Regions from separate parts of the Paenibacillus sp. SEL3 genome, predicted to be linked through region 1. Evidence: predicted binding sites of a transcription regulator. Region 1 holds the regulator's gene; each other region holds the start of a gene.
The links. Region 1 encodes LexA, which represses DNA repair genes until DNA is damaged. Its sites were predicted from a motif close to CGAACATATGTTCG; they were not measured.
Positions count from the first base shown of each region.

Region 2: the regulator LexA is predicted to act here: its motif matches at 2,181-2,194, upstream of addB (helicase-exonuclease AddAB subunit AddB).
Region 3: the regulator LexA is predicted to act here: its motif matches at 5,758-5,771, upstream of recA (recombinase RecA).

Region 1 covers NZ_CM137725.1:6,483,124-6,493,998, forward strand. The annotation lists gene metH (methionine synthase) at 1-3,423, opposite strand, end outside; gene ACYCS5_RS29175 (1,2-dihydroxy-3-keto-5-methylthiopentene dioxygenase) at 3,705-4,247, shown strand; gene ACYCS5_RS29180 (HAD family hydrolase) at 4,347-5,141, opposite strand; gene ACYCS5_RS29185 (hypothetical protein) at 5,297-5,806, opposite strand; gene ACYCS5_RS29190 (DUF896 domain-containing protein) at 5,927-6,133, opposite strand; gene ACYCS5_RS29195 (LysM peptidoglycan-binding domain-containing protein) at 6,242-6,610, opposite strand; gene lexA (transcriptional repressor LexA) at 6,797-7,423, shown strand; gene ACYCS5_RS29205 (hypothetical protein) at 7,707-8,009, shown strand; gene ACYCS5_RS29210 (hypothetical protein) at 8,245-8,409, shown strand; gene ACYCS5_RS29215 (hypothetical protein) at 8,450-8,590, shown strand; gene ACYCS5_RS29220 (GNAT family N-acetyltransferase) at 8,821-9,360, shown strand; partial or broken gene tet (Tet(L)/Tet(K)/Tet(45) family tetracycline efflux MFS transporter) at 9,582-10,875, opposite strand, start outside.
Region 2 covers NZ_CM137725.1:553,223-564,097, reverse strand. The annotation lists gene ACYCS5_RS02745 (Na/Pi cotransporter family protein) at 1-247, opposite strand, end outside; gene ACYCS5_RS02740 (class I SAM-dependent rRNA methyltransferase) at 645-2,024, shown strand; gene addB (helicase-exonuclease AddAB subunit AddB) at 2,261-5,827, shown strand; gene addA (helicase-exonuclease AddAB subunit AddA) at 5,824-9,843, shown strand; gene ACYCS5_RS02725 (exonuclease SbcCD subunit D) at 9,872-10,875, shown strand, end outside.
Region 3 covers NZ_CM137725.1:5,390,735-5,401,609, forward strand. The annotation lists gene ymfI (elongation factor P 5-aminopentanone reductase) at 1-76, shown strand, start outside; gene ACYCS5_RS24950 (DUF3243 domain-containing protein) at 179-433, shown strand; gene ACYCS5_RS24955 (DUF3388 domain-containing protein) at 661-1,434, shown strand; gene ACYCS5_RS24960 (RodZ domain-containing protein) at 1,465-2,553, shown strand; gene ACYCS5_RS24965 (hypothetical protein) at 2,638-2,802, shown strand; gene ACYCS5_RS24970 (YajQ family cyclic di-GMP-binding protein) at 2,947-3,438, shown strand; gene pgsA (CDP-diacylglycerol--glycerol-3-phosphate 3-phosphatidyltransferase) at 3,648-4,235, shown strand; gene ACYCS5_RS24980 (competence/damage-inducible protein A) at 4,331-5,599, shown strand; gene recA (recombinase RecA) at 5,841-6,902, shown strand; gene ACYCS5_RS24990 (regulatory protein RecX) at 7,098-7,847, shown strand; gene rny (ribonuclease Y) at 8,222-9,766, shown strand; gene ACYCS5_RS25000 (TIGR00282 family metallophosphoesterase) at 9,844-10,638, shown strand; gene ACYCS5_RS25005 (stage V sporulation protein S) at 10,768-10,875, shown strand, end outside.

The sequences.
Region 1 (10,875 bases):
AAAATACTGCGCCTGAGGGTGGCTGAACACCATGGCTGATACAGAAGCCTCCGGTTCCATCATAAACCCTTCCGTCAGCTCAACGCCAATATCCTCAGGTTTTAACAACTGGAACAACGGCCCCTGTTCCTCCAGATCTGGACATGCAGGGTAGCCAAAGGATACCCGAATGCCTTGATATCTGGCACCGTGCCGCTGTTTCATTGTCATATCGGCAGGGTCCGGAAAACCCCAGCTATCCCTGATAATATGGTGAAGTCGTTCCGCTAACCCTTCTGCTACTTCGAGTGCTACCGCTTGAAGTGCATGCGAGCGCAGATAATCCCCTTTATCTTTCCACTGGGTAGATATCTGCTGAATCCCATGACCAGCTGTAACGACCATGAAACCTACATAGTCCATAACTCCGGATTCCACTGATTTCAAGAAATCAGCCAGACATAGATAAGGCTCTACCTGCTGGCGCGGGAATGTAAATGTATGCAGTACCTTGCTCACATCCGACGGATCATAGATCAGAATTTGATTTCCTTGCGACTGCGCTGGAAAGAAACGATACATGGCATGTGCCTGGATGATTCCGTCTGTCACAGCTTCAAACATGATGCTGTCCACGGTTTCCTTCAACTGAATCGCTTTCGGATCTTCCGAAGCCAGCAGCTGTTCAACATTGCCTTTTAAACCAAGATGATGCCCCATTAGCATCTGCATATTCACGTAAGGCAAAATATAATTCAGTGGATAGTTGCGCAGTACATGTCGATCCGTATCTGGTGGAGTATAGACGGGCAAATCCTGAGCAATGTTAGAGCGCACAGCTCGAGTGAGTTTAGGGAGCGGCTTGGCTTCCACGACGATTGCCGCTTCAGCCTCCCGCTCAGCTTCCATCTCCTCGGCCATTTTTTTACGGGACTCAGGATTCATAAGCTTATTGGCAATATCCAGGCCATCCATAGCATCCTTTGCATAGGCAACCAGACCATCATACTCAGGACGGATACGATTTTTAGTGAACTTACGTGTTAAAGCAGCCCCACCAACCATTATTGGAATATCAATATTCGCATTTTTTAAATCCTGTGCGGTCAGCACCATTTGTTGTGCCGATTTAACAAGCAGTCCAGATAAGCCAATCATGTCGGCCTTTTCTTCACGGTAAGCCTCAATAATGCGTTCTGGTGGTACTTTTATACCCAGATTCACAATATGGTAACCATTGTTGGATAGAATAATCTCCACCAGATTCTTACCAATGTCATGCACATCACCTTTGACCGTAGCCAACAAAATCTTACCTTTTACTGAGGATTCATTCTTCTCCATGAACGGCTCTAAATAAGCCACGGACGCCTTCATCACTTCAGCGCTTTGCAGCACCTCTGCTACAATCAATTCGTTATTGTTAAACAGTCGTCCTACTTCCTCCATCCCCTTCATCAGCGGACCGTTAATAATCTCCAGCGAAGAATATTTCACAAGCGCTTGCTCCAGATCCGGAATGAGTCCCTCCTTACTTCCCTCCACTACGTAGGAAGCCAGTCTTTCTTCGAGCGAAAGGTTTGATATCTTTTCTTTTTTCTCCACTTTCTTGTTACGAAAAGCTGCTACAAAAGCGGATAAAGTATCGTCATTTGTTTTATAGATCAAGTCTTCCGCAAGTTTCCGCTCATGCTCTGGAATGGATGCATAACGCTCAAGCTTCTCAGTGTTTACAATCGCATAGTCCAGACCTGCTTTGGTGCATTCATATAAGTAGACGGAATTGAGCACTTCACGACCCGCTTCCGGCAAACCAAAAGAAACGTTACTGATGCCCAAGATAGTATGCACTCCGGGAAGCGCCTCTTTAATAATGCGAATACCCTCAATCGTTTCCTTAGCTGAACCGATATATTGCTCATCACCTGTTCCTACTGGAAATACGAGCGTATCAAAAATCAGATCCTCCGCTGCCAAACCGTAACGGTTCACCAACAGATCATAAGAACGTTTAGCTACCTCAAGCTTATCCTCACGTGAAATAGCCTGTCCGCGTTCATCAATCGTACCAACAACAACAGCGGCGCCGTACTTATGAATAAGAGGAGCCATGTTCTCAAATTTCTCTTCACCATCCTCCAAATTAATGGAGTTAATAATCGCCTTACCTTGCGAATATTGAAGTGCTTTATCAATGACTTTAATATCCGTTGTATCTATCACCAAAGGTACTTTTACCTTGTTTACAACCAGTTTCAAAAACGCTTCCATATCCGTCATTTCATCGCGGTCCGGGTCCTGCACACAAATATCAATGACATGCGCTCCGCTTTTTACCTGAGCACGGGCAATTTCAGACGCCTCTTCATATTTGCCTTCCACAATCAAACGCTTGAATTTGCGGGAGCCAAGAACATTTGTTCGCTCACCAACCATATACGGACGATTGTCCTGTTCAATATATACAGGCTCAATGCCTGATACGGCAGGAGGATGATGACCTACCAGCGAACGCGGCTCAAACTGCGACATACTTTCACTCATAACTCGAATATGCTCAGGCGTGGTACCACAACATCCCCCAGCAATATTCAACCAGCCTTTTTCAGCGAAAGCAGCCATTTTACGTGCTAATGAATCAGGCGATTCATGGTATTGGCCATTTTCATCGGGCAAGCCCGCATTTGGATAACAGCTAATAGCTGCAGAGGACATTTCAGACAGAGAGCGAATATGATCACGCATAAACTCTGGACCCGTAGCACAATTCAACCCAATCGAAATTGGATGCAAGTGTTCAAGTGATATGCAAAAGGATTCGATATTTTGTCCGGCCAACGTCGTTCCCATAGGCTCAATCGTGCCTGAAATCATTAGCGGAAGCTCGATACCTGTCTGCTCAAAAGCCTGCCGAATTCCGATGCTTCCAGCCTTGACGTTAAGCGTATCCTGTGAGGTCTCCAAAAGGAGTACATCCACGCCGCCTTCAATAAGTGCCAAGGCCTGCTCTTGATAGCTGTCAATCAGCTCAGCAAATGTAACACCGCCTGTGACAGACAAGGTTTTCGTGGTTGGGCCCATAGCTCCTACTACAAAACGAGGCTTGTCCGCAGTGCTGTATTTATCCACCGCGTTACGCGCCAGCTTGGCCGCCACCAGATTAATTTCACGGGCACGTTCTGGTATATCGTAATCCGCCAAAACGACGGATGTTGCTCCAAATGTATTCGTTTCAATTAGGTCTGCTCCGGCCTTCAAGTATGCTTCATGAATCCCTTGAATGACATCCGGTCTCGTTAAGACCAGCATTTCATTACAGCCCTCCAGCTCTTCCCCACCAAAATCATCGGGGGAAAGGTCTTCCTGTTGAATCATGGTGCCCATGGCCCCATCAAGAAGGAGTATTCTTCGTTGTAATGCATCCTGCAAGCTAACTTTATCCAAATTTCTTCACCCCCGCAAAACGTTAAATCCTAGTTTAGCAGAAACCGTATCATTTAGATAGATTGAAGTAAAAACATACGTTTTATACAGGTTGTTCTTTGTAAAAACGACTTCTCTTATCCATTTTTATAGTTTGTAGCATTATTAAACGTACTTAACCCTGCATCCTTTAGCTATGTTCATTTGCATTATAAAATGTTGAAATCCTGTATTGTACAACGTTTCAAGACATGGTATTCTTTATATAACATTAATCCAAGTGGAAAAGAGGGGATAAATACATGGCCGAAATCTTAATACGTAATACGAATGAAAGAATTAGCGGTGAAGAACAAGTACGTGAATTTCTGGAGAGTCACGAGATATTGTATGAACATTGGGATGCTTCCAAATTGTCCGGGGAGCTGCAAGAGAACTTTACCTTAACAGATGATCAAAAGGCCGCTGTTCTCAAAACATTTGAACCCGAAATCAAGGATTTAGCCGCACGTCGCGGATATAAAATATGGGACGTTATCACTCTATCTGAAGCAACGCCGAATTTGGACGAGTTGCTGGCCAAGTTTGAGCAAATTCACACCCATACCGAGGATGAAATCCGTGCCATTATCGCTGGTAAAGGCATCTTTATTATTAAAGGACCTGAAGAGATCGACTATTTTAACGTAGAGCTTTCACCGGGGGACGTTATCTCCGTACCCGAAAATATACCTCACTTCTTCACTTTAATGGAGAATCAAAAGATCGTAGCAGTCCGCTTGTTCATTGAAGAAAATGGCTGGATTGCGGAACCGTTCGAAGATCCAACCTTCATTAAAGCATAATTACGAATTTATCCTTGTGTAAATAAAAAACTCCCTCTGCTCTGTGACAATCGAGCGAAGGGAGTTTTCTTAATACTCGTTTCTAAAGGTGTAGATTTCTTACTTTAACGACTGAATAATTCCATCCAATTCAGACAGATGCTTGATTTGAAACTTCGGCTTGATCTCTGTGGTATTGGTTTTGGCGTTTCGGTTCACCCACACCGAGTGAACACCTGCTGCCAACGCTCCTTGAATATCAGTCGTCAGCTTATCTCCTACCATTAAAGCATGTTCAGGCTCAATACCAAGAAGCCCCAACGCATGCTGGAATATAGACGGATCCGGCTTGCCTCGACCAAATGAACCTGAAATGACCACATGATCAAAGAAAGGAGCTAATTGAGGAACTCCATCCAGTTTCTCCTGTTGTAAATCAGGGGAACCGTTTGTCAATAATAACAGCTTGTATTGTCCCTTCAATTGTTCTAGAATTTCAAACGTTTCTTCATATACATGGGGACGTGCGCGTCTTTCCGAAGCAAATTGGGTAGCCAGCTTTTCCGCCAACTTCTCATTATCTATCCCTAGTTGCTGGAGTCCTCTGCGCCATGATTCCTTTCGATAAACAGGGGCCAACTGTTCCAATTGACGGAATTCAGGTTGCTCACCCGCTGTAAAATTCGCCCACAATCCTTCAAACGGATTAATGCCGATCATTTGAGTAAAACTAAAGGTTTCATAGGATTCATACAAAGCGCGTGCTTCTTTACGTACGGCTTCCTCCAGAGCTTTTGGATCAACACCTGCTTCACGGGAGCCTGTTTGACACGCTGCATCAAATGCCTCTTCTACACTACGTTCATCCCACAAAAGGGTATCATCAAGATCAAACATTACCGCCTGAATCGTCATCTGAATTATCCACTCTCTTTCCACAGTATATGTACGCCTATTTGCTTGATTAAGCATTTGAATCGTTATGTGTGCCCATATTAAGCAAGCGGCCGCAGCATGTTATATGAAATAACATCATACGGCCTTTGTTACAGAGCTACAGGCTAAATCAGTTATTTCTTGTCAACCTGTATCTGATTGGATAGCGCAAACTTCTCAAGTCGCTCTGCAATGGCATCCGTGTCATAGCGACCTAATGATTTTGTGAAAATGAAATTACCACCCTTACCTTTTCTTTCAACGGTTACGTAACCCTTTTCAATCTTGATGGCTTTCATGTCCCCTGCCGTCATTGGACGTTCTCTACCACCTTTCAGCATATAGAGAGTATCCTTTCCCACTTTCAGATAAGGACGACGGATAAAAAAGATAACAGCCAGCATCAAGTACAGGCCGAATACAAGCCAATCCATCCCTCGCATACCGGTCTTAGTCAAAAAGTAACTCATAAGCATGTACAATACAGAAAGACCAGCCAGCATAATTGGCACAGTAATATTACGGCCACGAAAAATATCCATTGCAGAACCTGCGCCGCTAATGGTTTGAATACCTTGCTTTTTGCGCGATTTATTTAAATGCGCTGTGTTTTTGCGTACTTTTCTTTCAAATGATCGGGCCATCTCTCAATTCCTTCCCAGATATATTACATTAAAACAATTGCCTCAAAGCTGATCTATATAGATACCATGAGAGGTACCTAAAACAAAAGGCAAATTGCAGGCTTGGGCGCTTTAACAACATTAATGCTTCAGCCCGTCATTTCCCTTCGATGTATCATCGTCCACAAATTCAATCGTTTCTAGCTGCTGCCGAAAATTACGACGAATGTTACCTAAATAAATTTCCCGAAGATTGGCACGTTCTGTGGTTTCCTCTTCTGTTAATCCCTCGGATTTTGCTTTGCGCGCTAATTCATTAATGCGCTGTACCAAGCTGTCTATATCCAAATTGTGTCCCCTCCAAAAAAGCAAAGATATAATACACTTTGACATGTAGAAAAGAGCTTGTCAAGGCTCCCGCATTACGCTCCCTGACAAGCTCTAATAGTCTATAGATCATAAGTCAGGAAGCTTGAGTACCTGACCTGCCTGCACTCCCCGATCCTCTAAACCGTTAATCCGCACAATTCCTTCTATATATACTCGTGTATCCATTCGTTCCGGTTTATGATTCGCGGCAATCTGCCACAACGTATCCCCAGGTTGTACTGTCAGTTTAGTCACTTCTTCCTTGGAAGCTGAAGGAGCCGCGAAAACCGTAAGTACACCTGCTCCTGCAATCCAAGCAACAATCACTATAATAAGAAGCTTAAGTAAAAGAGTATGGGTAATAATCTGCATAAAACGCGCCCTACCCTCTTTTCGGGTCTCCTGTAAATTTTCTATATTCATTGGAAAAATACTTTGATAGGTGCTATATTTCATCATGGTTGTGTCCTCCAAACGTTTGTTCTTATGTTTTCACAATATAACACGAACGTTTGTTTTGTTCAATAGAAAAGAGAACAAAAGTTCGCAATTTTTTTAGGGATTATTTAGAACTTATGTTTGTACGAACGGAGGTTCTATGCTATAATTTTCCCAAACGTTACTAAATGGGGTTGATACGGTATGTCTAAGATTTCGAGCCGCCAGCAGGCCATTCTTGAATTTATCCGCAATGAAGTGCGTCTAAAGGGATACCCCCCTTCTGTACGCGAAATAGGCGAGGCTGTCGGATTGGCCTCCAGTTCTACGGTTCACGGTCATTTGGATCGTTTAGAGAAAAAAGGACTCATTCGCCGCGATCCTACAAAACCACGGGCTATTGAGTTACTCGGTCAAGACGAATCGGATAACAGCAACTTGATTAATTACTCCATTAGTCGTGTCCCCGTCGTCGGCAAAGTAACCGCTGGTCTTCCTATTACGGCGACAGAAAATATTGAAGATTACTTTCCTCTTCCCCAACACTTTGTTGGTGAGGATAAAATATTCATGTTATCTGTTGTAGGCGAAAGCATGATTGAGGCTGGGATTGCTAACGGAGACTATGTAATCGTACGTCAGCAGCAGACCGCTGATAATGGCGATATTGTTGTAGCTATGACAGATGAAGACGAAGCTACAGTTAAAACCTTCTACAAAGAAAAAGATCATATCCGGCTTCAACCTGAAAATCCAGCCTTTGAACCGCTTCGTCTGACACACGTCAGTATTTTGGGCAAAGTTGTAGGACTCTTCCGGGACTTCCACTGATTTCTCGTTCTTCCTTCCCCGTTATTCTATCCCCTAATACAAAACCGGCTGCCTAGGGCAAGCCGGTTTTGTATTGTTATTATGCTTACTATGTATCTCACAACTATTCTTTCCTTTTAGCAACCTATTCCTATTGTATCTACTATAAAATCAGCCTCATCGTCTCAAATAATCCCCCACTGATCTTGAACAGCTATACTGTTGTGGGCAAAACTAATAGATCTTTCTTTCTTTTAGCTAAATATGGTATATTAATTACTCATAGCTCTGTAGGAGGAATTAAATGAAAAAAATAATAATTTCAGCGTTTGTTATGATATTTATCGTCGTAAGCTGTGCAGTTCCAACAATGGATCATTTGTATGCAGAAGAGAAATCACACATAACAACCTACGATCGTATTCAGTACATACAAATACTCATCCATTTCAGGTATTTAGAAAAGCAACTTGAAGCTGTAATTTCCGAAAGAAATAATTACCCAGAGGCCAGCCAAGAATATAAACAGCTCTCAGAACAACTGAATCATATTCTTGCCCAAGAGGCGTACTACGAAAAAAAACTTAACACCCTTAATAGTAAATAATTTTCATACAAACTGCATATTATCTTTATTCTACACATTAGACTCATGCCGACCTGCCTGTAACATCTCCTGCAACGTAAAGTTGAAAAGGCGAAGACAGGTTCGCATGAGTTTTTTTGTTAACCTTTAGGGATATAGGTACTAGCTTCTTTTTGCTTCTAATAGATTTATGCTGATACATTACTATCACAATTGACATATATATATAGCAGAACTAAGCAAAGGAGATATGCAGATGATCAGAAATAGAGTTAAAACGTATAAGCATCGCATCGGGAAAAACAGATATCTGGTCGTTAAAGTCTTTCAAGCCGCAGCTGCTAAAACAGGAAGCGGAAATGCACTAGCAACCAATGCCTTGAATATCAAAATTTCCAAGCGTAAGCATAAACGCCACTAAGATTCAACCGCACCTTCATTTCTTGAAGGGAGGTGATATTATGAGCAGAAGACATTGCAGACGTGATTTAAGAAGAAGAAGATTGAACATCCGTTCCAATCAAAGAGCCACTGCGCGTGCAAGAGGTAACGCACTGGCTGTTAATTTGTTTAGCGTAAACGATAGACAACGCAGACGTTAATAATTGTTTCCATGCAAAAAGCGGGAGGAATTCTTCCTGCTTTTTTTGTGTTAAATAGCACACCTAACTACTGCTATGAATCATTTAAGCAAGCGGAGGGGGATCTAAAATATCACACATAGTTGAACAGTCGCTACCATTTTACACTTTTTATAAATCTAACAGACAGGAAAACGTGTTCTCTTTTAGAATAATGTGCATAGAGAAATTAAACCAGGAGGAGACAAGCCATGATAATTAAAATGTCACTTTCATATATGGGGGATTTTAAAAAGTCAAATGAGAATAACGGCTTTATTGTGTCAGGAAAAATTATACCTAAATACGAGAACAACATTTGGTCATATATAGAAGAAAGTTTTCCCGAACCATATTTTAAACAGTATGAGGATGATGACGTCGATATCAGTTATATTAATGAACAAGGAAAATCTATTTTTTTATATTATGATGAGAACGACTGTGTTGGGAAAATTAAACTTTGTACTTATTGGAATGGCTATGCTCTAATTGAGGATATTGCCGTCGCTAAAGACTGGAGACACAAGGGAATCGGAGCAGCCTTATTGAGTAAAGCAACCGAGTGGGCTAAGCAGAATAATCTTGTTGGCCTTATGCTTGAAACACAGGATGTGAATATTTTAGCTTGTCGATTCTATGCTAAAAATAACTTTGTAATCGGCGGAGTTGATACTATGCTATATTCTAACTTTTCCACAGCCCATGAGAAAGCGATTTTTTGGTATTATAAGTTTAAGTATTCAAATTAGCCTATCCTTCTGTAATAAGGCCGAATTTAAAAACAATACCATCTTGTACGCACACTTTGCATTGCTACTTTTCCCGTATCTAGTAAAATCAAACTGATCAGCACACAAAACTCTGCCGACCAATTAAGGTTAGCAGAGCTTTTGATTTATTTTTAGAGTATTCACTTACTTCAAACGTGAGGATGAGATCATTTTCAGCATGTAATCCTTTTTTGCTCTTATCAGGAATCTGAAACTGAACGTTTATATACAATAACAGATAAAATCCCGCTAATTATAATGACCACTGAAAAAATCAATAACATATTGCTATATAAATAAGCAGATGGAAAATTAATGATTGGTATAAATTTTTGATGAATAAGACGTATTGACAATAAGCCTCCTACAACTGAAATCCCCGTTCCTTCTGATAAAAAGCTTATAAAATTAAGTAAGCTCATTCCTGCGCCAGCTTCTTCTTGTTTTAAACTACTTGAAACAATAGTGGATATTACTGTTTTAATAAAAGAAAGACCACCGAAAACAAAGACTAGAATAATAGACATCAGCCAAGGTGTCATTTCAATAAAGAAAGCAGCTACCAAAAAACTGACGGCAAGAAATGCAACGCCGACTGCTAGCACATGTAAGGAACCTTTCTTATCAACAAGTGCTCCTCCAAGAAAACCAAAGAAAATAACACTCATCGTTCCAGGAAAAATAATTCCACTGCCAATCATTGCGGTACTTAAGTGGTGAACGTCTTTCATCATATAAGGGACCATAGAAACAAATCCAGCTACGGTACCAAACATAAGCCCCCCACAAAGGATTCCTATCATAAATGCAGTATTTTCCCCCAATGAAGAATCAACAAAAGGATTGGTTACTTGTCTGATATGTTTTAAAAAGATCAAGAAAAATAGAACACTTATCACCAGAAAAGAAATTCTGTAAGAAGTTGTATACAACATAAACAATACAATACCTAGAGATATAAGCACGATTCCTGCAATGTCAAACGAGCCCTTTGAAATGACTTCCTTTTTCAATAATTTTATCAGGAAGGGAACAGTCACAAACGTTAAAACAGGAAGAAGCAGTAAATAAGACCAATGAATATAATGAGCAATCACCCCACCAATAGCCGGTCCTATCCCTTCACCCATTGCTACGATAGACCCGATGAGGCCATATTGCCTTTCCCCTGTTTTCTTTTGGGATATAGCGAGCAACTACGACCATCACAAGTGAAGGAAATGCAGCTGCACCAATCCCTTGTATAAATCGTCCCAAGATAAGTGTTGGAAAAAAAGTATGTCCCACAAATCCAATTAATGATCCTATGCAATTCACTATGATTCCAAACAGGAGCAACCTTTTAATACCTAACTGATCAGATAACTTTCCGTATATAGCTGTTCCTATAGAAAAACTTAGCATAAAGACAGTATTCACCCAATTTGTAATGGCTGGTGTCTTATTGAATTCATCAGCAATATCAGGTAAAGAGATATTAAGAACCATTTCATT
Region 2 (10,875 bases), 640 kb from region 1:
GGCCATAGGTCAACAGCCCGGCGTTGACCAGTCCGATCGTCAGCACCGTTACAGCGGTGCTGCTTTGCAACAGGGCGGTAATGCCTGAGCTGAACAGCATGCCCCGCCAAGGGGAAACTGTGGCGCGATTCAGCCAGCGGGTCAGGAAGGGCCCGGCCAAATGCCGGAGGGCTGCTTCCATCAGCTTCATCCCGCCCAAAAAAATAAACAGCCCGCCGCACAGCGGGAGTATAACATGTATAAACACGGGCATAGCCCCCTTTTCTAGGTGAAAATACTTATGTAAACAGCCTATGATCTGTCGAGGACAGCCATGACAAGCATGGCTGAGCTTTTTTTTACGGAGCGATAATTTTGTAGTATCTTCGCAAGCTTTAAAAGCGTGACGTCGATATACAGGCGGGCAGTAGCGAAGCGGATCATTTGAATCTGGAGAAGCGAGAGCGTTCGCCTGAAAGCTTTCCAAAGGAAAGCTGCTTCGGAAGTATAAACCTAGGGGGATTCTTACCATTAAAATCATTTATAAAATCCAAAGAATCCCCGTGCAACAGCGATCGTAAGATCAAATGATCCGCGGAGCCGCGCCCCATCGAACACCGCACTTTTAAGGACTTTGAGTAACTTAAGAATAGGAGTGAAGGATTTTGCCTTCAGTAATATTAGAACGCAGCCGTAAAAAAAGGCTGGAGCACGCACACCCTTGGGTGTTTAAAAACGAAATAGCCAAGATCGAAGGGGAGCCAGAGGCAGGCGATTTGGTCAGTATCGTTAACCATCAGGGGCGTTATTTGGCGTCAGGCTACTATAATCCAGCTTCACAAATTACAGTGCGTGTGATGTCCTACGAGCCGCTAGAAGCAATGGATCAAAACTTTTTTGCCCAACGCTTTCGCAAATGCCTGGAGCACCGCGAACGTTTTGTGACCGGGGGAGACGCTTATCGGTTGGTGTACGGTGAGGCTGATTTTTTGCCTGGACTGATTGTAGACCGTTTTGGTGATGTGTTGGTTGTGCAGCTGTTAACGCTTGGCATGGATCGGCGCAGGGAAGAAATCAGGGATGCGCTCGTTGAAGTATTGGGTCCTGTTGGTATATATGAGCGCAGTGATGTATCCATCCGAGAGCTGGAAGGATTGAAACAAACGAAGGGTCCTTTGTACGGTGATTGCCCGCGTCATGTAGTGGTGACGGAAAATGGCCTGCACATCAAGGTTGATATCGTAGAGGGCCAGAAGACGGGTTATTTCTTTGACCAGCGTGAAAATCGTGCGGCCATAGCACCGTTGATGACAGGTTGGGGAGCACGTAGTGGAATTACGCTACAAGAAGTTGCTACAGACTCAGGGGACGCTACCACAACGGTCATGAAGCCAGTGAATAAAAGTGGTAAGGTTGTTGAATTCCCATTCTGGGACGGCGCAACCGTATTGGAATGTTTTTCACATACGGGAAGCTTTACGCTCAATGCCTGTAAATATGGTGCTAAAAAAGTAACTTGTCTTGATATTTCTGAGCATGCGATTGAAAGTGCGCGGGACAATGTCAAGCTGAACGGTTTTGAGGAACGCGTCGAGTTTGTCGTCGACGATGCTTTTCAATATTTGCGTAATCAGGTGAAAGGTGTAGAGGAACGCAATGCACGAGCCGGGGGCAAAGGAGATACGTCTAAGCCGCTGACAGCGGGTGGCGGACGCACCTTTGACGTGGTCATTCTTGATCCGCCAGCCTTTGCCAAAACGAAGAACGCTGTCAAAGGGGCTACACGTGGATATAAAGATATCAACCTGCACGGGATGAAGCTCGTTAATGAGGGCGGCTATCTGGTGACAGCGAGTTGCTCGTTCCACATGCGGCCGGAGTTGTTTTTGGACACCATTAAGGAAGCAGCGGCAGATGCCGGCAAAATCCTTCGTCTGGTAGACTGGAGAGCAGCTGGTAAGGACCATCCTCAAATTTTGGGTGTGGAGGAAGGCCATTACTTGAAATTCGCCATCTTTGAGGTGCGCAGCCGGACACAGTTGTAGTTTCATACAAAGTCAAAGTCAATCGCCCTTTTGGTGATTAAATAGGTAAAATAAACTCGTTTTAGGTATAAATCAGTCCTGTAGAGAAGGCGTGCACCAAGCCATTCTGCGGGACTGATTTATTTTTTAGAGGGAGAAAGAATTGCTACAACATGGCAAACGTACGTTCTTTTCTCTCTTGCCTGATATGCTATACTGTTTAATAGAATGTTGTTCGTTGGAAAGGAGGCCGCATCATGTCGGTCCGTTTGTTGATTGGCCGCTCTGGGAGTGGTAAAAGTACGTTAATCCGCAATGAAATGACGTCTATGTTACGCGAGGAGCCGCTAGGTAAGCCTATGCTGTTACTTGTACCGGAGCAATCGTCATTTGCTTCTGAGCATGCGTTACTTACAGAAGCCGGAAACGGTATTCAGGGGTCGGTGCGCGCCCAAGTGATGGGATTTCACCGTCTTGCCTATTTAGTTATGCAGGAAACTGGGGGTTCAGCGCTGGTGCCTGTAACGGAAGAAGGCAAGAAGATGCTTTTATATAAAATTATTCGTCGTCGCAAGGATGAACTGAATTTGTTTAAGGATTCGGGAGACCAGCTCGGCTTTGTGGATCGGTTGAATACATTGTTTACGGAGCTAAAGCAGTATGGAAATGATACTCGGTCTGTACCCGAGCAACTGGAGCGAATGAACGCTGCAGGAGAGTCAACTCCGATTTTGCGCGGCAAGCTCAAAGATATCAGTCTAATCTATGAGGATTTTGAACGAGAGCTGACGCTTAAATATATCGATGGTGAAGATACGCTGCGCATGCTGGCAGAACAGATTGCTGAGTCTTCCCTTGTGCGTGGGGCAGATATTTGGATGGATGGCTACCGTAGGTTTACACCACATGAATATAAGGTTGTGGAGCAGCTTATGCTGCATGCCTCTTCATTGACGGTGGCGCTGACTTGCAACCGCAGCTACGAGAACGGACAGCTTCCGCATGAGCTGGATTTGTTTCATCCTTCGGCGGCTACGTATGTAAAGCTCAAAGGAATGGCAGACGAGCTAATGATAGAGACGCAGACACAATTACTTCGCCCTGATCCGCCGCCGAGATTTAAGGAGCGTCCGGCGTTGGCGTATTTGGAGGCTAACTTTGAATATCGTACAGGGTTACGGAATCAGGAACAACGGATGCGGCTGCAGCAGCTACGAGAGCAGTGGACAGAAGAACAGCCGGAAGGCATAAAACTGTATGCTGCAGCGAATCGCCGCGCTGAGTTGGAAGGGGCTGTACGCGAAATGCGTCGTTTAGCCCGAGATGAGGGCGCGCGTTATCGGGAGATGGCCTTGTTTGTGCGTCATATTGAAGATTATGAGTCATGGGTGGAACCGATATTCAAACAATATGAGGTTCCAGTATTTCTGGATCAGCGGAGAAGTGTATTGCATCATCCCTTAGTGGAATTGATTCGGGCTTCACTGGATATCGTGCAGCGACGCTGGCGATATGAGGATGTATTCCGTGCGGTCAAAACAGATCTTCTCCTGCCGCTGGATGGTCGGGTGAGCCGCGAGGAGATGGATCGTCTGGAAAACTATGTACTGGCCTGCGGAATACAAGGTAGCCGTTGGACAGACGGTCGCCCGTGGCAGGCTGTGCCCAGCTTGTCACTGGAGCTGGAGGAGCAGGAACGGAACCGTAGGCGGGATGAAACGTTGGATTTGATGGAGCTGTGTCGGGATGTAATCGTGACGCCTTTACGTGCGTTTGAGAAACGTGTGGGCAAGGCACGAACTGCACTTGAGAAGTGTGAAGCGGTATATCTGTTACTGGAGGATGCAGAAATTGGCCACAAGCTGGACGCCTTCATTCATCAGGCAGAGGAAGCAGGAAATCCTGAGCAGGCCAAGGAGCATCGTCAGGTATGGGATGCAGTGCTTGAACTACTGGATCAAATCGTCGAAATGATGGGTGACGAGAGGCTGGATACCTCTTTGTTTGCGGGTGTGCTGGAAACGGGATTGGCTGAATTCCGTATGGGACTTGTTCCGCCAGCTCTGGATCAGGTTCTAGTCGGAAACACGGATCGTACACGTGTGACCGGTATTCAACATGCTTTTGTGCTAGGTATGAACGAAGGTGTGATGCCGGCTGTGTTCCATGAGGACGGTGTGCTGAATGAGCAGGAGCGTACGGCATTAAACGAACGAGGCGTAGAGCTGGCGCCGGATATGACAAGACGTCTGCTGGACGAACGTTTTCTCGCTTATACGGCCCTTACTTCAGCCGGTAGAAGCCTGTGGATGAGCTATGCCGTGACTGATGAAGAAGGCAAGTCATTGTTGCCGTCTGAGTTAGTACGATATGTGCGGCAATTGTTTCCTAGTCTGGACGAACGCCCACTGGCTGGATACCCTTTGCCTGGGGATGCTTGGACGACGCAATGGGAGTATGCTTCTCATCCGTCCGAGGCTTTGCCGCAGCTTATTGCGCAATTACGACAATGGCGACGTGGCGGTGACATTTTATCTCCTTGGTGGGAGGTATATAACTGGTATGCCAGCCAGCAAGGGCGTGAGAAGGACAAGCTGCGTCAGCTGTTGACCTCACTTTTTTACGAGAATCATGCCGAAATGCAGAAGGAAACGAGCCGTCGTCTGTACGGCAGCAAGCTGCGTACCAGCGTATCTCGTATGGAACGTTTTGTGGCATGTCCATTTTCGCACTTTGCCTCTCATGGTCTTCGTTTGAAGGAACGTCAAATGTATCGCCTGAAGGCCCCGGATATCGGACAATTATTCCATGCAGCGCTTGGAGAGATGGCGATCAATCTGCGTAATCGCAATGTCAGCTGGGGCAGTCTCAGCACGGAGGAATGCCGCCAAGAGGCGGAAAGTACAGTGGAGCGTTTGGCTCCTCGTCTGCAAGGCGAAATTTTAATGAGCTCCAAGCGGTATGGCTACATTTTACGTAAATTGAAAGACATCGTGAGCCGTGCTTCGTTGATCTTAGGTGAACATGCGCGAAGAGGTAGCTTTGAGCCGATTGGGCTGGAGTTGGACTTTGGGCCGGGTCAGCAGCTTCCTCCATTAAGCTTCCAGTTAGATAACGGTGTTGTGATGGAAATTGTCGGACGGATTGACCGTGTGGATGTGGCAGAGGGAGAAAAAGGTTTACTTTTGCGTGTCATCGATTACAAATCCAGCCAAAAGGATCTCAAGCTGCATGAAGTGTACTATGGCTTGTCTCTGCAAATGCTCACGTACCTGGACGTGCTGCTGAATGCGGCGGAGGAATGGTTGGGCGAGACAGCTTATCCAGCGGGTACCCTATATTTTCACGTCCACAATCCGATGTTACAGTCGCCTAACGGTCTTAGCGCAGAACAGGCCCGTCAGGAGCTTTTGAAACGTTTTAAGATGAAAGGATTATTGCTTGCGGATCGGGATGTAGTTGGGCAGATGGATACATCATTGGACAAGGGATATTCTTCTATTTTACCTGTTGCAGTGAAAGCAGACGGTAGTTTTTATAGCAGTGCCTCGGTTGCTTCGCCGGAACAGTGGGACAGCCTGCTAGCTTCGGTGCGTAATAATATTCGGACGATTGGTACACGGATGACAGAGGGCGATGTGGCCATTGAACCGTATCGTATCCAGCAAGAGACGGCATGTACCTTCTGCTCTTTTAAGCCTGTTTGTCAATTTGACGACAGTCTGGAGGGCAGTGGCTACAATCAATGGGGTAAACCCGGTAAGGATCAGATTTGGAATCTGCTGGGTCATACACAGGAAGGGAAAGGAGGAATGGACCAATGATAGGCATGTCAAACATTAAGGGTTTACCGAAGCCGGAAGGCAGTATGTGGAGCGATGACCAGTGGCGTGCCATTTCGGAATCTGGTAACAACATGCTGGTTGCGGCAGCGGCGGGGTCTGGTAAAACAGCGGTGCTTGTAGAGCGTATTATTCGTAAAATTGTCGATCCCCAGCTTGGCTTCAGTGTGGATCGGTTACTGGTAGCGACCTTTACGAAGGCAGCCGCCGCCGAAATGCGTCAACGGATACGCGAAGCGTTGGAACGTGTATTGGAGCAGGAACCGGAAAGTGAACATGTACGCCGTCAGCTATCGTTGCTGAATCGGGCCTCGATTACGACGCTTCACTCATTTTGTATGGAGGTCATCCGCAGGCATTATCAGGCCATTCCCCTTGATCCTGGTTTTCGGATTATGAATGAGCATGAGACAGAATTGCTGCGCCAGGAGCTTCTAGAAGAACTGTTTGAGGAGAAATATGAGGCTCATGATGAAGGCAGTACATTCCGCAGACTAGTCGACTGGTTTAGTGGAGAACGCACCGATGATGCGATGTATGTGCTTGTTCAGCGGCTGTATGATTTTTCTCAAAGTCATCCTTGGCCGGAGCATTGGCTGCGGGAGACAGCAACTGCATTTCGTGTGCAGGATGTAGCGGCTCTCGGAGAGACGCCTTGGGTTCGCAGCATTTTGGCGGATGCTGCACTTTCATTGCGCGGAGCAGCGAGCTTGCTGGAACAGGCGCATGAAACTGCTATGCAGCCCGGCGGTCCTGCACCTTATACAGTGACGCTGCAAGAGGATACGGCGATGGTGAAGGGAATGCTGCAGGAATTGGAGACACAGCCGTGGGCATCTCTATATGATCATTTTCAGACAGCTGCCTTCGGTAAGCTCAAGCCGGTCAAAAAAGATCAGACTGAGCCTGCATTGCAGGAACGGGTTAAGACGCTGCGCGAAGCAGCCAAAAAAATGATTACAGATATGAAGGCTTCCCTGTTTGGCAGGAGAGCAGAAGCCTATTGGGAGGAGCTGCACGCCGCAGCTCCGTTGATGAACGAACTGGTAGAAACCGTGCTTGTATTCGGGGAACGTTTTCAACAGCACAAGCAGTCAAAAGGGTTGGTGGATTTCGGGGATTTGGAACATTATTGTCTGAAAATATTACGACATCCCGATTCTACTCCGTACAGGCTACTACCTTCCGATGCTGCGCTCGAATACAAGGCGCAATTCGACGAGGTGCTGCTAGATGAATATCAGGATACGAATACCGTACAGGAAGATATCGTTAGGCTGGTATCACGGGAGGAACCGGGTAACCGTTTTATGGTGGGCGATGTGAAACAGAGTATTTATCGGTTTCGGCTGGCGGAGCCGGGTCTGTTTTTGAATAAGTATCAACGGTACGGCATGCAGGAGCAGGAAGATGGATTTTTAATTGATTTGGCGCGTAATTTCCGCAGTCGGGAGGAAGTTGTCGATGCGGTCAATTTGGTGTTCCGCCAGATTATGAGTGTGGATGTGGCGGAAATTGAGTACGATGAACGAGCGTGGCTGGTACACGGCGCATCCTATCCCGACCCGTCGGATCAAGACACCGCATCTGTATACGCACCTGAGCTGCTGTTAGTAGATAAGGGTGGCCATGGTCTTTCCGAGGCTTCGGAGCTGTCCGAAACGGAGGACGAATCTGTTTTTCAGGAAAGTGAGCTGGCTGAGCTTGTGGAACTGGAAACGGCACAGTTAGAGGCTCGTGCGATTGCGCAACGGATTAAAGAACTGACCGGAGATACCGGACAACCACTGTTGATTTACGACAGAGGATTAAAAGCGATGCGCCCGGCAATCTACGGCGATATCGTCATTTTGCTTCGTTCGGCAAGCGTGTGGGCCCCCCTAATTGTAGAGGAACTGCGGCTTGAGGGCATTCCGGCCTCCGGGGAGCAGACGACAGGCTTTTTTAAAGCAACGGAAGTTGAGGTAATGTTGTCTCTGCTGCACATTATTGATAATCCACAGCAGGACATCCCGCTTGCATCCGTGCTTCGTTCGCCGATTGTCGGCTTGACCGAAGATGAACTGGCACAAATTCGGTTGGAAAAGCCGGATGGATTGTTTTATGGCGCATTGCTGGCGGCGGCAGAGGCGGACCCACTGAAGGAGAGCGAAAAAGGGACCACTGCTGACATCATGGAGTTGGATCTTTTCCCTAAGGACTCTTTATCTTCATCTGACTTTGGTAATAGAAATAACGGGAATACGTTGTCTGCCCGACTACGTTCATTTTTGCATAATTTGGAAGCCTGGCGGCAGGAAGCCCGACAAGGTAGCTTAAGTGCATTGATTTGGAATGTGCTGGAGGAAACAGGGTATCTGGACTGGGTCGGTGGACTGCCTGGCGGCTCACAGCGTCAAAGCAATTTGCGGGCGCTATATGACCGAGCGAGACAGTATGAGACTTCAACGTCCAACCGAGGATTGTTCCGATTTCTGACCTTCATTTCCCGTCTACGGGAGCGAGGCGGTGATTTAGGATCCATTAGCGGGGGGACCGAACCCGATCAAGCTGTCCGCATTATGACCATTCATAAAAGTAAAGGACTTGAATTCCCTATCGTGTTTATAGCCGGGACGGCAAAAATGTTCAATCAACAGGATCTCAATGCGCCGTTTCTTATGCACAAGGAGTTGGGGTTTGGTCCTAAATATGTGGAGGAACAAAATCGTGTCAGCTACCCTACGCTGCCCAATTTAGCGATCCGCCGACGCTCACAGCTGGAGCTATTGGCTGAGGAAATGCGGGTGTTATATGTGGCGCTTACACGGCCGCGTGAAAAGCTGATTATGACCGGAACCGTGAAGGATCTAGCTTCACGCGCAGCGGGTTGGGCACGTGCCAAAGAGCATACGGAAACGGTCTTACCAGACTATATGCTGGCGGCAGGCCGCAGCTATCTGGACTGGGTAGGTCCCGCTTTGATTCGGCATCCTTCTGCTACTTTGTTGAGGGAAGCGGCAGGTGATCAAGATGGGTACTATCACAAATTGGAACATATGCCGGGAACAGACTGGTTATTTAAAATTGTGGCCTCGGAAACATTTTCCGGCTCTCGTGTGAACTCAGATCATGAGGAAGAGGTGTCGGGCGAAGAGCGCCAAAAGAAGACAGAAGCACTGAGAAATGCGGAGCTAATCGACTTGAACGAAAAGAGTGAAACGGACATTGAAGCTGCTCTTTCCTGGACCTATCCGTATGAGCGGGCCGGCAAGACGGCAGCCAATACATCGGTTACTGAGATGAAAAGATGGCTGGAAATGCAGGAGATGGGATCGGACGACTGGTTGAATCTATCTACCACCGTACTAGCAGAGTTACCGGAGGATCGGGAGGATTCTCACACTGGGGGCAGTCAATTACACTTGCGCAGACCTAAGTTTATGGGGAATCAGCGACTGACTCCAACGGAACGAGGAACGGTCTATCATACGTTGATGCTGCATTTGCCACTAGATGGGGGGATGAGCGCCGAAGTTATTGAGGAAACAAAGGCTCGTTTGCTCAATCAGCGTATGTTACTGAATGTCCATGCAAAGGCGCTAGATACGAATAAAATATTACGCTTTTTCACTAGTGAGCTGGGTAGCAGAATGTTGGGGGCATCGCATGTTCAAAGAGAGCTTCCGTTTACTTATACCATGCGGGCAAACGATTACTGGAACCACAGCTTACCATCGATGTCACCAGGACAAGAAACAGATTCGGAAGGTGGACAGGACGGAGATAAAGTGCTGATGAACGGCATTATTGACTGTCTATTTGAAACTCCCGAAGGACTCGTGCTGGTGGATTATAAAACAGATCGGATATCTGAGTATCGTACACTGTCCCATTTAACAGACCAATATCGTTTTCAATTGGAGCTGTATGCCCGTGTGATCGAAGAAATTACAGGCAAAAAGGTTGCTGAGAAGTGGCTGTATTTTTTAGAAGCTGGAGAGAGTGTACAGCTGTAGTTATATAGCTAGGGAGAGGAGGAATAACATGCGGATTTTGCATACAGGTGATTGGCATTTGGGTCGCACGTTGGAAGGACGCAGCCGTTTGAAGGAGCAGGAGGCGTTTTTGGAAGAACTAGCGAAAATGGCTGACGATCAGCAGGCCGATTTGATTATGATGGCTGGAGACGTATACGACTCAGTCAATCCTTCAGCCGCAGCCGAGCAATTGTTTTATGAAACGTCTGCCCGTCTTACGGCTGGAGGAAGACCACTAGTCGTCATTGCGGGCAATCATGATCAGCCGGAAAGGGTATCCTCGGTCACACCACTGGTGAGCGGGCGCGGAATTACATTGCTGGGACTGCCCCATGGGGAAGCGGTACACGTTCGTACACCGCGAACGGGTGAAATGGCATGCATTGCAGCCTTGCCATATCCCTCCGAGTCTCGTCTGAACGAGCTATTGTCTGAAGACGGAGATGAAACAGTCTTGCGCGAGGCATACAGTCGCCGTGTGGGCTTGCTGATGTCACAGCTAGGGACAGCATTTCGGCCTGACACCGTTAATTTGTCGATGAGCCATATTTATGTGCTCGGCGGGCTGGAGTCGGACTCGGAACGCCCGATTCAGGTCGGGGGGGCGTATACCGTAGATCCGTCTGCTTTGAGCATTGGGGCACAGTATACGGCTCTAGGACATTTGCATCGTCCCCAATATGTGAAAGGAGACGGGCTGATGCGTTATAGTGGCTCGCCGCTGGCTTATAGCTTTTCCGAAGCCGGACAAGCCAAATCGGTTACGTTAATTGACGTGGTTGCTGGCAAGCCTGCTCAGGTCGAGGAACTGTATATTACCAGTGGACGCCCATTAGTGAGGTGGCGCGCACGGGGAGGTCTGGAGGAAGTATATCGCTGGCTGGACGAAGAACTAGATGCCGATGCCTTTATTGATCTGGAAATTACGCTGGATGAAGCAATGTCGATGGGAGATATTCAGCGGCTGCGCAAAAGCCGTGAAGGTATCATTCATATTCGCCCCATGTATCC
Region 3 (10,875 bases), 1.1 Mb from region 1:
TTATTTTCTTGCGCTTCCTGAGTCAGGTTATATTAATGGCCAGGTCATAAGTCCTAACGGAGGATGGGTGACTTAAGGGAAATAGCGCTTGGAGGAATCCACCAGTATAGTAAGCGTCTGAGAAGAGCATATTACAACTGTTGATTTTAAATCTGAATCATCTAAGGAGGATTTAAGTATGTCAACAGTTGTTCAGAATTTTGATGTTTGGAAAAAGTTCCTCGGTCAGCGTGTAGAGCAAGCGGAGAAGCTGGGAATCAGCCAAGATACCATTTCAGAGCTTGCTTATGAAATCGGTGATTTTCTGGATGAGAAGGTCGATCCAGCCAACCACTCCAACCGCGCATTGAAAGAACTGTGGGGAGTTGCCGATGAGGACGAGCGTCACACCATCGCCCGGCTAATGGTTAAATTGGCCAAGAGCAACGCATAAGTAAGAACCAACATGAAAAGCTCCCTTTTGGGGGCTTTTCTGTAATGGTTACAGAGCTGTTCTTGTAATTCCATTGTAATTTATATATCATAAACGTGATTGAGGCTTACAACACAATGCAGCCTATCAAATTTCAATAATTGGTTTTGTCGAAAGATGTTATTTTATGATACAATAATGCTTTGATTTGGAGTTGTTGACGGTTTGAATGTGAATGAGGTGCTAACGTGACGGAAGAAACGAAACAGTGGTACATGGAGTACAAGATACATAAAAATCGACCCGGACTGCTGGGAGACATTGCTTCCATGCTTGGTATTCTGGGGGTTAATATACTGACGATCAACGGTGTTGAAGGTGAAAGACGGGGGATGTTGCTTGAAACAGACGATGATGAGAAGATACGTATTCTCGGAGACACGTTAAAAAAAGCGAGCAACATTACAGTCACGGCCTTACGTGCTCCGAGACTGGTTGATATATTGGCAGTAAGACATGGCCGGTACATCGATCGGGATTCGGATGATCGTAAAACATTTCGCTTTACACGCGATGAGCTTGGGTTGCTGGTCGATTTTTTGGGTGAAGTATTAAAGAGGGACGGCAATCAGGTAATCGGTCTTCGCGGGATGCCACGTGTGGGCAAAACGGAATCCATTATTGCCAGTAGTGTATGCGCAATGAAGCGTTGGACTTTTGTATCTTCGACGCTACTACGACAGACGGTACGCAGTCAGCTCTCTGAAGAAGAAATGAACCCAAACAATGTGTTTATTATTGATGGTATTGTGAGTACAATTCGGTCAAATGAAAGACATTATCACCTGCTTCAGGAAATTATGAGCATGCCAAGTACTAAAGTGATTGAGCATCCTGATGTATTTGTACGTGAGTCGGGATACAGCTTTGACGATTTCAATATCATTATTGAACTTCGCAATAATCCGGCTGAGGAAATTATTTATGATACCTTTACAGCCAGTTATACAGAAGATCTTTAAATAAGCGTAATTACACAAGGAGATGATGACATGTCAGAACTGGGTCAGCAATTAAAGGAGGCCCGGCTGCAAAAAGGATTGAGCCTTGACGATGTTCAGGAAATGACGAAGATACGCAAACGTTATCTGGAAGCCATTGAGACGGGCGATTACAAAGTGCTGCCGGGAAGCTTTTATGTCAGAGCTTTTATTAAAACATACGCTGAAACGGTCGGGTTGAATCCTGATGAGATTCTGGAAGGGCATCAAAGCAATGTGCCTGAACCTGAACCGGAAGCAGTCATGGAGCCTGTTACACAGAAACGCTCCAGCCGTCCCGCCACGATTGGTAATCTTAAATGGTTGCCTACAGCGTTAATGTGGCTTTTTCTAGTTCTCATTGTTGGGGTTATTTATGCTTATTGGGTGAGCAACAACCATTCAACTCCAAAAACAGCAGAAAACACAACACCGATTACTACACCAAGTACAACACCAAGTACAACACCAAGTACAACACCAAACACGTCTACTCCTGATACCACTACGACACAGCCGAACAATGGTCAAACGACGGCTCCAAATGGTGCTGGTGGGCAGACTCCTGGTGCGGGGCAAACCGGGCAAACTCAGCCAAATGGTACGGGGAATACGGATGCTACTACTCCAAATACTGGACAACAGCCGGATACGACTACTCCACAACAAGGTGTAACTGTGGCACAGGACGGCAAGCAAGGCAAGACGACGATTTTTAAAGTTTCCAGTGCAACGGGAGCCACAGCCAAGGTTGATATTAAAGCTACGGGTGAAAGCTGGCTTGAAGTGTACAAGGGAGAAAATTCCCGTGGAGAAAAGCTGAGTTATGGTATGACTAAAAGTGGAGATGCCATGTCTTTCGATATTGGTCCAGAAGGTTTATATATCAAATCAGGGCGGTCTTCTGCCACAGATATTTCCGTAGCAGGTCAACCGATAACAGATAATAAATCGACTACTCGTGTACTGATACAGCAAGGAGAAGCCTCTTCGACCGGAACGAATGCAGGGGTGACGGGTTTACCTGCAGATTCTACGACAGGTAGCAGTACGGATTCAGCACAAAGTGGTACAGATTCTACAACTACTAATGGTGAATAAACGCCTTGGTGCGAGGAAATACTAATGACTGTAATTCCTGGAAAGGCAGTCATTTCATTTTCCGCAAAGTGAGGTGTATACGTTATGACCGTCAGCTGGATTGTGACTGGGCTCGGTATAATTGTCAGTTTACTGGGCTATTATCTGACACCGAATGCATGGGGCTATGGCATACTGGGCTTTGGTCTTGCTCACATTGTGCTTGGACTTTTGGATATGTTCCGAACTCCAACACGAAGCCATAATTAGATATTTTGACCGTAAATGAAATAAAGGCGTTTTTGTCAGGAAAACTGGCAAGAACGCCTTTTTAGTCAACCGATTATTGGATTTTTGTAAATGACTAGCCTATAATTAGATATTGAACTTTGTTGTGGAAAGGAAAGTGAAACGATGGCTTCAGAAAATTCATTTGATATCGTCTCCAAAATGGATATGCAGGAGTTAACAAATGCGGTTCATCAGACGGAGCGTGAAATTGAAACACGATTTGATTTCAAGGATAGCAAAAGTAGCCTCAAGCTTGAGAAAGAAGCTCTTACGATTGCATCGGAAGACGAATACAAGCTGAATGCGGTGATTGATATTTTGCAGTCTAAAATGGCTAAACGAGGTCTGTCCCTCAAAAATGTGGAGTATGGCAAATTGGAACCCGCTTCTCTAGGTTCAGTGCGTCAGCGTCTTTCGCTGAAGCAGGGAATTGATCAGGATAATGCCAAGAAAATTAACATTCTTATTCGGGACTCCAAGCTAAAAGTTAAAAGTCAGATTCAAGGTGATCAAATCCGGGTGACCGGGAAAAACAGGGATGATTTACAGGCGATCATTCAATTGCTACGTAAAGCTGATTTGCCATTGGAGCTTCAATTTACAAACATGAAATAAAGACGTTTTCCCTCATATATTTTGCAGGAAAAACGTTGCTTGATGTGCGGCAGGTTATTTTGACATGCGTTTTGCGCCATATTATACTTGTAACGAAAATGCAGACAATTCAGGTGTATAGCGCTCGCCGAAAGCGATTTACATAGGGTTGAATTTAATCCGAAAACTGCCATTTGTAATCAAGTACGATAATCAGGGGAGAGTGTGTTGTGAATTTACCCAACAGAATTACAATAACGCGGATTTGCCTTATCCCGGTGATGATGCTGGCTTTGCTGGTGGACTTTGATTTTTATCCGCCACCGATTGAGATCGGAGCTTTCAAGCTGCCGTATAATCAGCTGATTGCGGCTATCATTTTCCTTGTAGCAGCCAGCACGGACGGTCTTGACGGGTATTTGGCACGTAAAAATAATATGGTCACCAATTTGGGCAAGCTGTTGGACCCCCTTGCTGATAAGCTTTTGGTAACCGCCATTTTGGTTTCCTTGGTAGAAATGGGGAAAATTGATTCGTGGATTGTTGTTGTGATTGTTAGCCGTGAGTTTGCGGTTACGGGGCTGCGTCAGATTGCCTTGCTGGATGGGTCTGTGGTTGCTGCAAGCAATTGGGGCAAATTAAAGACGATCATTCAGATTGTTGCTATAGTAGCGCTGCTCATTAATAATTTCCCGTTTGTTTTTCTTGGTATACCGTTTGATTTAATAGCGATATGGGCAGCGGTGTTGATCACCATTTATTCGGGTATTGATTATTTCGTGAAAAATATCCATTTGCTGAGCTCCTCCAAGGTTTAACAGTATAAATTTTATGGAAACAGCAATAGGGACTAAACTTATTGCTGTTTCTTTATATAATTCCCATCATATTCGCAGTACAGGAGGAAGAATTGATGAAAGCTGAAATAATTGCGGTAGGAACAGAGTTATTGCTTGGACAAATAGTGAATACAAATGCTCAATATTTGTCACAAGAGTTGGCTACAATTGGAATCGATGTATATTTTCAGACTGTGGTTGGCGATAACATAGATCGGCTTCAGGAAGCCATAAGAATTGCTCAGAAGCGTGCGGATATTATTTTATTTTCTGGCGGTCTGGGACCGACCCAGGATGATTTGACGAAAGATGCGATAGCGTCTGTATTGGGGCGAAAATTGCACATAGATCGTCTTGCAATGGACAAGCTAGATCAATTTTTTCGTAACCGTGGGGTAGAAATGACCGAAAATAACCGCCGGCAGGCGCTTTCTATTGAAGGTGCTACTCCGCTTGAAAATGAGACAGGGCTAGCTGTGGGCGACGCAATTGCACAGGATGGTAAATTTTATGTAGTTTTGCCTGGACCTCCTAAGGAACTCAAACCGATGTTTGCAAACCAGGCCAAACCTTGGTTGCTTCAGCAGGCATTGAGCGGTGAGGAAATGCCAATTTATTCAAAAATGCTAAAATTTGCAGGGATTGGTGAGTCAGCTCTTGAAACCCGTTTGTTAGATCTGATCCAATCCCAGACAGACCCCACGATTGCTCCTTATGCCAAGGAAGGGGAAGTCACGATCCGTATATCCACCAAGGCGGCCAGCGAAAGTGAAGCATTGATTAAGCTGACGGCTACGGAAGTAGAAATTCAGCAGCGTCTTTCGGAATTTATGTATGCAAGCGAAGATGTTACGCTGGAGAAGGTTATCGTAGATCTAATGGCCAATCGCGGACTCACTGTGAGTGCGGCAGAAAGCTGTACAGGTGGAATGCTGATGGAACACCTCACTTCTATACCTGGCAGTGCTACTATGTTTCAAGGTGGCATCGTGTGCTATTCCAATGAAATGAAGATGAAATTACTCAACGTGCCTTGTGATTATTTGGAAGGGGATCAAGCGCCAGGTGCAGTGAGTAAGGAAGTGGCCCTTGTGCTTGCAGAGCAGGCGAGAATGATCATGGACAGCGATTTTGGACTTTCAGTTACTGGTGTAGCCGGGCCTGGGTATTCCGAACGGAAGCCAGTCGGTCTAGTGTATATTGGCATTGCTGAACGCGACAAGGAAACGGAAGTACATGAACTGAGATTGAGTGGTAACCGCGAAACAATCCGACTGCGATCAGTCAAAGCGATTCTGTACAGATTGTGGCGCAGGCTGGTAGAGAACGAGAAACTCTCTTAATCATTTATGTACAGTGTGGGTCGTAGAGTTGTTTTAGATAGATATTCATGATATAATCACCTTATCGGAAGAACCGTTGCAAAGCCTTTTGCCAGCGGTTCTTTTTTTGTTTTAAGAGACAGGTGTAATTACAGAAGAGAGCTGTGTGAATAAAAAAACGAATGTATGTTCGAAAAAATGCTTGGCAAGCGTGTCAAAACAAGGTATTATTAAAGTACAAACAATGAAGGATGTGAGTTTATTGTCAGATCGTCGTGCTGCGCTGGATATGGCGCTCCGTCAAATAGAAAAGCAATTTGGTAAAGGTTCCATTATGAAGTTGGGTGAGTCTACCCACATGCAAGTGGAAACGATCCCCAGTGGTTCGATTGCTTTGGATATTGCGTTAGGAACGGGCGGCTTTCCAAGAGGCCGGGTTATTGAAATATACGGACCGGAATCATCCGGTAAAACGACAGTAGCTCTTCACGCTATCGCAGAGGTGCAAAAAACAGGCGGACAAGCCGCCTTTATCGACGCCGAGCATGCGCTTGATCCGTCGTATGCAAGCAAGCTGGGTGTCAATATTGATGAGTTGTTACTATCGCAACCAGATACAGGAGAGCAGGCGCTTGAGATTGCCGAAGCCCTTGTACGTAGTGGAGCAGTAGACATTGTAGTTGTTGACTCCGTAGCGGCACTTGTGCCGAAGGCAGAGATTGAAGGCGAAATGGGAGATTCCCATGTCGGTCTTCAAGCACGTCTGATGTCGCAGGCATTGCGTAAGCTGTCTGGAGCCATTAACAAATCGAAAACTATTGCTATTTTTATTAACCAGCTACGTGAAAAAGTAGGTGTTATGTTCGGTAACCCTGAAACAACACCAGGTGGACGTGCCTTGAAGTTTTACTCTACGGTACGTTTGGATGTTCGTCGTATTGAAAGTTTAAAAATGGGTAACGACATTGTGGGTAACCGCACACGTATTAAAGTCGTGAAGAATAAAGTTGCCCCTCCATTCCGTCAGGCTGAAGTGGACATTATGTACGGTGAGGGCATTTCCAAAGAAGGTAGCTTGATCGATATCGGTACGGAGCATGACATTGTCGACAAGAGCGGAGCTTGGTATTCCTACGAAGGTGAGCGCCTTGGTCAGGGACGTGAGAATGCGAAGCAATTTTTGAAGGAAAATCCGAACATTGCTAGTACGATCGAGCAAAAAATTCGGGTGGCCAGCAATTTGATTACGACGGTTGCTCCGCCTACAGAAGAAGAGTTGGCACAGCAAGCCAAGGAAGAACAGGAATTGTTGGAGCTTGAATAAAGCTTGGTGAATCCTGATTTGTGAACTGGAGCCAGGGTTATGGCCAATCCGGTTGAATAGCATGATTCTGATGCCCTGCACAGTTGTGCAGGGCATTTTTGCATCAATTAAAGCTACTTTGTCAGCGGAATCTAACTTTTGCGTTGCAGTTGTCCAAAAGGCTGCTTTCGTGAATTTTAAAGTGAGGGAAATATATTGCAGTTGGACGATGAAGATGAATATTCTGCGGAAGCTAATAAGCAACAAGAGATTTCTCTTTTTCCAGATCATGAGGAATTGATGATTACTAGGGTAGAGCAGGGACAGGGACGCAAACGTGGACGCTATATCATTCATTTTGGCCCGTATTCACTGTCTGTATTAGAAGATGTAATGATCAAGTATAATATGTTCAAAGGAACGTCATTCGTCAAAAAGGAACTGGAAGATATTGTTCTGGCAGATGAAAAGCAACAGGCCTATGTACTCGCGCTTCGATATTTGGGGCGAAAGCCTCGCACACGTCAGGAAATTGCCCAGCGTTTGGTGCAAAAAGAACTGGATCAGTCTGTTATTGACGAAGTAATGGTCCGACTGGAAAGGGAGCAACTCGTGGATGATGATTTGTACGCCCGCCAATGGGCAAGGCAGCGTATAACTAGCCAACGTAAGGGGAAGATGTGGGTTAGGCAAGAACTCCGTCAGAAAGGCATCTCTAAAGCCTCTATTGGGGAAGCGTTAGGTGAAATCACCGATAATGAGGAGTGGGAGAGTGCTTTGACGGTCGGACGTAAGAAATGGAATCAGGTACGTGGTGATATAACGGAGAAAAAAAGGAAAACCTACCCTTTTCTCATGAGACGCGGATATTCGGGGGATATGACACGCCGAGTGGTCAATCATCTCACTGCGGCCGAGCATGACGCTGCTTCAGATGACGAGGAATTGTTGCAGTGGGAGGAATAATTGCCAAACGGCTGCTGAACCTTGGGCTAGTATGAACGGATAGGATGAGCTAGTTATTACATGGAAAGCTGCATGGTACTCTACTAATGTTTGCATTCCCTTGACAATGCCATTTGTCAAATAATAAAATATATATGAAACGATACTTGTGGAACGCCCTTTTTCCTTCCAAAAAAGCGGAATCCACCGGTGAGTTCTCATCGCCAAATAACAAGTGATGCCGCTATGCCAGGCGGAATTGTACATGTGAAAGCATGTGCATATGAAATGAAACGACCTTGTGTCGTTATCTTAGTTTGACGATCAAAGTAAATGTGACAATTGCAAAAAGTCCCAAGGAATGCCTTGGAGGAACCAACGGGGAGGTGAACAGTATGATGACTGCGATCTGGTTCGTTCTCGTTGCTGTAGCCGCGTTATTCTTTGGGTTCGGGATTGGTTATTTTATTCGCAAATCTATTGCAGAAGCTAAGATCTCCAGTGCGGAAGAAGCTGCCGCGCAAATCGTGGAGAACGCGAAAAAAGAGGCAGAAGCGCTGAAGAAGGAAACGGTATTGGAAGCGAAAGATGAAATTCACCGCATCCGTGCCGAAGCTGAAAAAGAAACTCGTGAACGTCGCAATGAAATTCAACGACAGGAACGAAGATTGCTGCAAAAAGAAGAATCGCTGGATAAAAAATTGGAATCGCTGGAACGCAAAGAAGAACAGGTGGCCAACAAAGAGAAACGAATCGATGAAACCCAGCAGCAAATTGATTTGATTTACAAGAGTCAGGTAACTGAGTTGGAGCGTATTTCCAATCTGACGATGGAGGATGCAAGAAGTATTATTCTGACCAACGTAGAGCAGGAAGTTCGTCATGAAACAGCTCAGATGATTAAAGAAATTGAACAGCAGGCCAAAGAAGAAGCGGACAAAAAGTCTCGTGAAATCATCACACTGGCCATCCAACGCTGTGCGGCAGATCATGTAGCAGAAACGACGGTTTCTGTTGTCACATTGCCGAACGAAGAAATGAAAGGCCGGATTATCGGGCGCGAAGGCCGTAATATCCGTGCACTTGAAACCCTTACAGGAATTGACCTCATTATTGATGATACGCCGGAAGCTGTTATATTGTCCGGATTTGATCCGATTCGTAGAGAGATTGCGCGTACTGCGCTTGAAAAGCTCGTAGCGGACGGACGGATACATCCGGCTCGTATTGAAGAGATGGTGGAAAAATCCCGTAAAGAGGTGGACGAACGAATCCGTGAATATGGTGAGCAGGCCACCTTTGAGGTGGGCGTGCATAGCTTGCATCCGGATTTGATCAAGATCTTGGGACGTCTTAAGTTCCGTACGAGTTACGGACAGAACGTATTAAAGCACTCGATGGAAGTTGCATACTTGACAGGTCTAATGGCCGGGGAACTGGGCGAAGACGTTGTACTGGCAAGACGGGCAGGATTGCTGCATGACATCGGGAAGGCGCTGGATCACGAAGTGGAAGGATCGCACGTTGAAATTGGCGTGGAACTGGCGAAGAAGTACAAGGAACACCCGGTCGTCATCAACAGCATTGCTTCACATCACGGCGACTGCGAAGCGACTTCAGTGATCGCCATGCTGGTTGGGGCGGCAGATGCTCTATCAGCAGCAAGACCGGGAGCGCGGCGTGAAACGCTAGAGACGTACATCCGTCGTCTTGAGAAGCTGGAACGCATCTCCGAATCTTTTGAAGGCGTTGAAAAATCATACGCAATTCAAGCCGGACGCGAAGTTCGTGTCATGGTACAGCCAGAGAAAATTGATGATGCGGAAGCATTCCGACTGGCCCGCGATATTACGAAAACGATTGAGAATGAACTGGACTATCCGGGACATATCAAAGTTACTGTTATTCGCGAGACCCGTGCGGTAGAATACGCAAAATAAAAGCATTTCAATGAAAAGTGGCCGCTGTTTGTAGGGCCACTTTTCATTTATGTAAGGCAGACTAGGGAGGGCTTTCTATCAACGTATTATTTATTGGAGACATCGTCGGCAGTGTAGGCAGAAAGGCACTGAGGGAAAATCTTCCTTCGCTCAAATCAAAATACAATCCGCATGTTATTATCGTGAACGGAGAAAATGCAGCTTCGGGAAGAGGAATAACTCCTGCTATCGCCAGAGAGTTTTTTGATTGGGGCGTTCATGGGATTACGATGGGAAATCATACTTGGGACAATAAGGAAATATTTGATTTTATAGATGATGAGCCACGGATCATTCGCCCGGCTAACTTTCCACCAGGAACACCGGGTCGGGGTTATACTGTTGTAAAGGGTGGAGGTAAGGAGCTGGCTATTGTTAATCTGCAAGGTAGAACCTTTTTGCCAGCTATTGACGATCCATTCCGTGCAGCAGATGAAATTGTCGATGAGTTGCGCAAAAAACATAAACATATCCTAGTTGATTTTCACGCCGAAGCAACCTCGGAAAAAATCGCTATGGGTTGGCATTTGGATGGACGTGCTTCAATCGTGGTAGGTACGCACACACATGTACAGAGCAATGACGATACAATTTTGCCACAAGGAACTGCGTATCAGACAGATGCGGGAATGGTAGGTCCTTATGAGGGAGTGCTTGGAATGCAGAAAGAGGCTGTGTTACAGAAATTCCAGACCCAGCTTCCGGTGCGTTTTCAAGTGGACATGGGCAAATGGCATTTCCATGCCATCAGCGTAGAGCTGAATGATAACGATGGAAAAGCCCGCAAAATTCAGAAAATCAGACTCAAAGAGGATGAATGGCGGATGGATTAACTTTTTTGTAAGCTGCTTAAGGAAAGAATAAGGAAAACTGTCACCAAAAAGCAGGAATTTTTTGCTGACCCTCGAATAACATCTAATAGTGGAATCAAACCATCATCATTCCCAGGGGAGGTACTTACTATGGATGTATTAAAAGTATCAGCAAAATCCAATCCTAATTCAGTTGCAGGCGCACTCGCAGGAGTACTGCGTGAACGCGGAAATGCAGAATTACAGGCGATTGGAGCG